2 regions of the Lacticaseibacillus sp. 30 genome follow, and region 2 is predicted to be linked to the other one. Evidence: riboswitches for the same ligand, from Rfam matches in the RefSeq annotation. Region 2 holds a riboswitch; the other holds the start of a gene.
The links. A riboswitch is a leader RNA that binds a small molecule or an ion and turns the genes downstream of it on or off. The one in region 2 is predicted to bind thiamine pyrophosphate.
Positions count from the first base shown of each region.

Region 1: linked by a shared signal. The riboswitch ahead of ACWPAB_RS04480 (ECF transporter S component) and the one ahead of thiT (energy-coupled thiamine transporter ThiT) in region 2 are both predicted to bind thiamine pyrophosphate.

Region 1 is NZ_JBSOQX010000004.1:181,277-184,484, forward strand. It holds gene ACWPAB_RS04470 (energy-coupling factor transporter transmembrane component T) at 1-148, opposite strand, end outside; gene ACWPAB_RS04475 (ABC transporter ATP-binding protein) at 153-1,496, opposite strand; gene ACWPAB_RS04480 (ECF transporter S component) at 1,503-2,069, opposite strand; TPP riboswitch at 2,226-2,315, opposite strand; gene ACWPAB_RS04485 (hypothetical protein) at 2,339-2,545, shown strand; gene ACWPAB_RS04490 (hypothetical protein) at 2,879-3,127, opposite strand.
Region 2 is NZ_JBSOQX010000014.1:10,738-13,945, reverse strand. It holds gene ACWPAB_RS09945 (sugar porter family MFS transporter) at 1-1,251, shown strand, start outside; TPP riboswitch at 1,333-1,430, shown strand; gene thiT (energy-coupled thiamine transporter ThiT) at 1,473-2,078, shown strand; gene purE (5-(carboxyamino)imidazole ribonucleotide mutase) at 2,364-2,849, shown strand; gene purK (5-(carboxyamino)imidazole ribonucleotide synthase) at 2,846-3,208, shown strand, end outside.

The DNA of each region.
Region 1 (3,208 bases), on a different contig from region 2:
TTCTAAAGGCTCGCCGCCACCCAAGAAATCCCAGTGCTAACACGATCAACGCGACATTCAGCTTCACCGCGTGACTAAACGAAATCTCTAGTGTTAAGGCTAGAATCAAGAGGCTCAAGTTGAGTGCATCTGTCTTCTTCTGTGCCATCACGTCACCCCTGCACAACCTGCAACCGCTGATTGGCTAGCAAAACCTGTTGCTGGCTGATACCAGCTAACGGTGCCAATCGGTGCGTCACAATCAAAAACGCTTGCGTGGCCGACTTAGCCTTAATCCACGCGGCAAAGTACTGACAGGCGCGATCATCCAAGCCGCTAAATGGTTCATCTAGTAGTAAAAATGACAAATCTAAGCTCAGCATCGTCATCAACTGAACCATCTTTTTCTGGCCTTCACTCAACTGGTAAAGACTAGTGGTCTGCTTTTCTGCTAGTCCAAGATAAGCTAATGCGGCTTGCTGTTTTTCCCGCACCGTGGCCGGTAACGCCGGCCCAAACGCTAGCTCATCTGCCAGTGTCAACGTCACAAATTGTTTTGCCGCGTCTTGCACGGCCAGCGTCATGGTTTGATAAAGTCGTTTCCGGCGACGTAAGCGTTGTTGACCAAGGAACATACGGCCTTGATAGGGATGCAGCTGCACCATTGATCGCAATAAGGTGGACTTGCCACTCCCATTGGCCCCAGTCAAGGTGGTGATGCCATCGTTAAAATCCCAACTCGGTGCTTGAAGCAAGATATGGTGATTTTGCTGGCAGACAACGTTTTCCAGATGGAAGATTTTATTGGTCGCCTGCCGTGGTTGCGTGAGGTTAAAATGCGTCGGTAGCGTGGTCAGCGTTGCGAGTGGTAGCCGACTTAGCTCGCCATTTTTCAAGTCAACCAGTTGATCTGCCACATCGGCATAATCTGTCAGATCATGCTCTGCGATCACAATTGTTTTGCCATGATCACGTAACGTCCCTAATTTTCCAATTAGCACATGGCGACTTGCCGGATCAATGCTGGCAAACGGCTCGTCCAGTAGCAAAATCGGTGCATCCATCGCCAGCAAAACCGTTAACGCCGCGCGCTGCTTTTCGCCACCTGATAAGGTACTCAAGTCACGATTCAGCAATGCCTGAGTCTCCCCAAGGGCAACCGCCTGGGCAAAGCGCCGCTGAATTTCGGCAACCGGCAAATTTAGATTTTCCAAGGCAAAAGACAACTCACCGCTCAAGGTTCGCATCGTAAACTGTTGGTCAGGGTTTTGAAACATCATGCCAACATGCTGTGCTTTGACTTGCATCGCGGCGTTCCGATCATCATGACCATCCAGCAAAATCGTGCCTTCGTATGGCATCGCTGCAAATCCCGCGATCAAACTGAGCAAAGTCGACTTCCCGCTGCCGCTATCACCGGTTAAAACGGTTAGTGCTCCTGTTGGAAATTCAAAATTCAAGTCCGTAAACAAATCCGTCTCGCGATGAAACCGTATCGCTTTTAACACAATACTCATTTGCCGCTACCTGCTAGCCAAGTGCTTGGCACCAGCCGCCTGTTCATAAAGTTTCAGAACGAGTTGGACCAGCACAACGCCGAAAAAGATCACTGACAACAAGCGAACCACCACAAGCGCCAAAATCATGCCAAGACTGTAAGCGCCGTATCCAAGTTTGAAATACTCGTAGGTAAAACTGAACACCGTGGTCCCAATCGCTGCGTACAAAAGACTCACGACGTCATAACGCCGATAACGTGTCACCATAAAGCCGGCCTCGCTGCCCAAACCTTGAACAAATCCAGAAAGCAAGACTGCTGGCCCAAAGTACGACCCGTAAAGCATCTCCGCTAAAGCAGCGAAACATTCGCCTAAAATTGAACTGCCTTTTTTTCGCAACAGCATCGTCGTCATCGGCGCCGCCATCACCCACATGCCAAACAACAATTCATTGGCAAACGGTGCATAACCCAGCGGTGTCAAAGCAGCTGCTACAACGGCATAAATCGCATCGGCACCCATGAAAACACCGCCGAAGAGGAAGGCTAAAAACGCCAGCAAAACCACATCGCGCAAAGACCATTTATCCATCAAAATAACCCCCGTTTTCCTCAAATAAAGACAGACGGGGGCTAAAAACGCGAATCATTACCAATCACGCCAACACCTATTCATGTTCAAAAAAGGACCCATCACCAAAATTTGGTGGGGCCCATGAAAACACAAACAAGCATCGTTACAGAACGATTCACTTCTTCGACATTTCCCTGCGGCAGTCCTAACTGCATCAGGTTCCATGGGTATCATCTCAGCTTTACAGCACCCCAAATGTTTCTATTCGATTGTAAAGGGAGTATATCATGTTTTATTTGGAACCGCTAGCAGGCAAGTGTCAACTGACGCAGAAACCTGATACTGAATTTGATATCAACGTGTTGGCGTTCGCCGTGCTTAAAATGATTTCTCCACTAGAAAAAGACTCACAAGTTATGCTATTCTTGAAACAGAAAAAGCCGCCGCGTTCCCGCGCGACGGCCGGGCAGAAATGCCCTCACAGAACCATCTAATGAACGATGGCTGCTAGAATAGGCAACTAAAAGCCGCGGTATCCCAGCTGAAGGAATGCGGCTTTTAGTTTGCCTATTTTTCTCGAACTTTGTCGAGCGCCTGTTGGCATTCGGCCACTGCTAAAATGCGCTCACTGGCGCAGAAGCCTGATACTGAATTTGATATCAACGTATTGGTGTTCGCCGTGCTTAAAATGATTTATCCACTAGAAAAAAGCTCACAAGTCATGCTATACTGAGGTCAGAGAAAAAGCCGCCGCGTGCAACCGCGACGGCCGGGCAGAAATGCCCTCACAGAACCATCTAATGAACGATGGCTGTTGGAACAAGCAACTAAAAGCCGCGAGATTCCCCTGAAGGATGCGCGGCTTTTAGTTTGCCTATTTTTCTCGGAGTTGCCCGAGCGCCCTGCGGAATTCGGCCACTGCTAGTAGCAGTCTGGTACTGGCTTTGACTAGCCTTGTTAAGGCAGCCACCAGTATCACGCACGAAACCACACAGGCCGTGATCGTCGTTAATGCAGCGACCACAGACAAGCTTGTGTACCTTTTTCTTCAACGTGTGGCTGATAGGTTTCCCCATACGCACCACCACCTCTCTGATCCGATACCACCGCTCATTATCCTTTTCTGTGTTGCAATCAGTCTATCAGAATAACCGATT
Region 2 (3,208 bases):
AAACTTGCCCCTGGATCACAGGGTTGGGTCACCAGTAGTTTGACGCTGGGTGCTGCTTTTGGTGCCATCTTAGTCGGTCGTTTAAGTGATCGCTATGGGCGCAGGCGGCTCATCACCATGTTAGCGGGCTTATTTTTTCTGGCAACGGTAGCCTCGTCACTTTCCCCGAGTGCTGGCTGGCTGATTGGCGCACGGCTGATCCTTGGATTAGCCGTTGGTGGCGTCTCTGTGCTGGTTCCGAGCTTTTTAGCAGAGATTGCCCCAACGAGTCATCGTGGACGGTTAGTCACACAAAATGAGCTGATGGTCGTGACTGGCCAGTTACTTGCTTTTGTTCTCAATGCCTTTTTAGGAACCACTTTTGGTAACGTTCCGGGTATCTGGCGCTGGATGATTGTATTGGCAGTCATTCCGGCAATTATCTTAGGTATCGGTACTTATTTTGTTCCGGAATCTCCTCGTTGGTTAATGATGAAAGGATGGCCGGCAGCAGCACGTTCAAGTTTGGAAGTGTTGCGATCTGCTGCTGAAGTGCCAGCAGAGATTGACCATTTGAAACAGAATCTTGCCGAAGATGCTAAACATAAGCAGGCGAGTGTTCGAGCATTGAAAACCAAATGGATTCGCCGACTGGTTCTGATTGGCATCGGCCTAGGCGTCATTCAGCAAATTGCTGGTATCAATGTCATGATGTATTATGGCACCTCAATTTTACAAATGACGGGTTTTGGGCGAGATAGCGCCTTGATCGCCAACATTGCCAATGGGGTTACTGCCGTTGCTGCAACGATTGTGACGTTGCAATTGTTGAAGCATGTTCCGCGGCGGCCAATGCTGATTGTGGGATTGATTGGCTCAACCGTGGCGATTACTGGTGTCACTTTCGCTAGTCGACTACCAGCGGGTTCGCCATTCCGGGCATTTGCAACAATCGGGATGATGATGCTGTTCTTGGCGTTCTTCCAAGGCGCTATCAGTCCAATGACTTGGCTGCTGATGTCTGAAATCTTCCCTGAACAGGTTCGGGGTATAGGGATGGGTGCTGCAACCTTCTGCTTGTGGTTAGCTAACTTTGGTGTTGGCGTTCTGTTCCCGATTGGTCTGGCCCAAATAGGCATGTTCTGGACATTCGTTTGCTTCATCGGGACAAATTTGATTTCATTGCTTTTCGTTCTGATTTTTGTGCCGGAAACGGCTGGACGCTCCCTCGAAACTTTGCACCGAGAGGAGAAAGCCCGCTTAAATCATTAATGACAAGCCATTTGTTCAAGACCAAAAAGTTGCGCTTTACAAAAAGTTTGATACCATAAAGGTGTATCAACAATTCGATGAACCTTCACAAAGGGGAGCCATTGGCTGAGAACGGGGAAACCCGGACCCTTCGAACCTGTTCGTTAATGCGAGCGTAGGGATTTGTGAATGGTCGGAAGCGACCTTCTTTGTGAACGGGGACTCACTAGGAGGCTTTTTTTATGCAACAGCACAAGCAACTTGTTGTCATTTTGGAAACTGCGATCATTGCAGCTTTTGCGATGGCATTGACTTATATTCCACATACCACGGGTGTTTCGGCAATTGAACTGAATTATGGTCTGATTCCAATTGCTGTTTTGGCTATGCGGCGTGGGTTAGTTCCTGCAGCATGGGCAGGCTTTGTCTGGGGGATTTTGGATCTGATTTTGCGTGGTATTGGCGGTGGCAGTGTCTTGAATCCTTTACAAGGTATTCTTGAATATCCGATTGCGTTTACCTTGGTCGGTTTAATGGGGTTGACGTTTGCATCTTTCCAAAAGGCAGTGCGCGGTAGTGAAAAAGTGAAGGCGAGCGGCTATGCCTTTGCTGGTATTATTATCGGCACATTTGCTAAATACTTTATCCATTTCATCGCTGGCGTTGTTTTCTGGGGTGCGTATGCGCCTAAAGGAACGAATGTCTGGGTATACTCGTTGATCGTCAATGGCGGATCAGCGTTATTCAGCACCGTCTTAACAATTGTTGTTGTTGGTGTATTGCTCACCGTTGCCCCGCAACTCTTTGTTGCTAAGGACGGCAAATCATTTTCAACGAAGGCTGCCTAAGTTTAAGACTTCAACAACGCATATCTGATGAACGCACATCGCTCTGTGATGTGCGTTTTTTTGTGCGCGAGTAGCAGCCTTTGGCGATGGCGACTGCAATAAGTTGTCAAAAGGAATATTAGCAACACAGATGTGATTTCAGACATTGAAAAGCTGACTGGTTAAGATTTTAAAAGAGAAACACGAACGATTATTAATATAACATTGAGAATTGTTCTCATTTTTATTGAATCTGTCGGGCTGACGTGCTATTCTCAAAACATCTTAAAGAAAGCGGGGAACGAGATGCAAAAAGTAGCAGTGGTCATGGGGTCAACCTCTGATTGGCCGACCATGCAGCAAGTGACGGCTCAGTTAACGTCATTGGCTATTCCTTATGAGAAGCGGGTTATTTCGGCTCATCGGATGCCAGACGAGCTGGCGGATTTTGGTAAACAGGCAGTGGCACTGGGGTTTGGTGCAATTATCGCCGGTGCAGGCGGCGCTGCTCATTTACCTGGAATGCTCGCCGCTAATACATTGCTGCCAGTTATCGGGGTTCCCATCAAAACACGAACATTAAATGGGGTTGATAGTCTACTGTCAATCGTGCAAATGCCTGGCGGGGTCCCGGTTGGCACGATGGCCATCGGTGATGCCGGAGCTGTCAATGCGGCGTTGTTCGCTGCCGCTATTTTAGCGCTGAACGATTCAGAACTGGCTGACCGACTGCAAGCTTTTCGCGATGCTCAAACTAAGCGTGCCAAAGAAAGCGAGGCCGCGCTTCAATGATTGATGTAGTGACGTCCCCAGCAACAATTGGCATCATTGGCGGCGGTCAGTTGGGACGCATGCTGACACAAAGCGCCAAGTCGATGGGTTATCGCGTCGGTATTTTAGAGCCGACACCCAATTCGCCAGCCGGTCAGGTAGCAGATTTCCAAATCACTGCCCCATACAATGATCAAGCCGCCTTAAAGCAACTGGCAGATGCGTCGGATGTGCTCACATATGAGTTTGAGAATGTTGACTTAGCCGCGTTGGAAACCGTTCGCAGCGAGACGCGGATTCCTCAAGGTACCGCCATTTTGGCGATAACCCGCGATCGGATCAAAGAAAAGACTTTTTTAAAGACACATGGGGTACCGGTG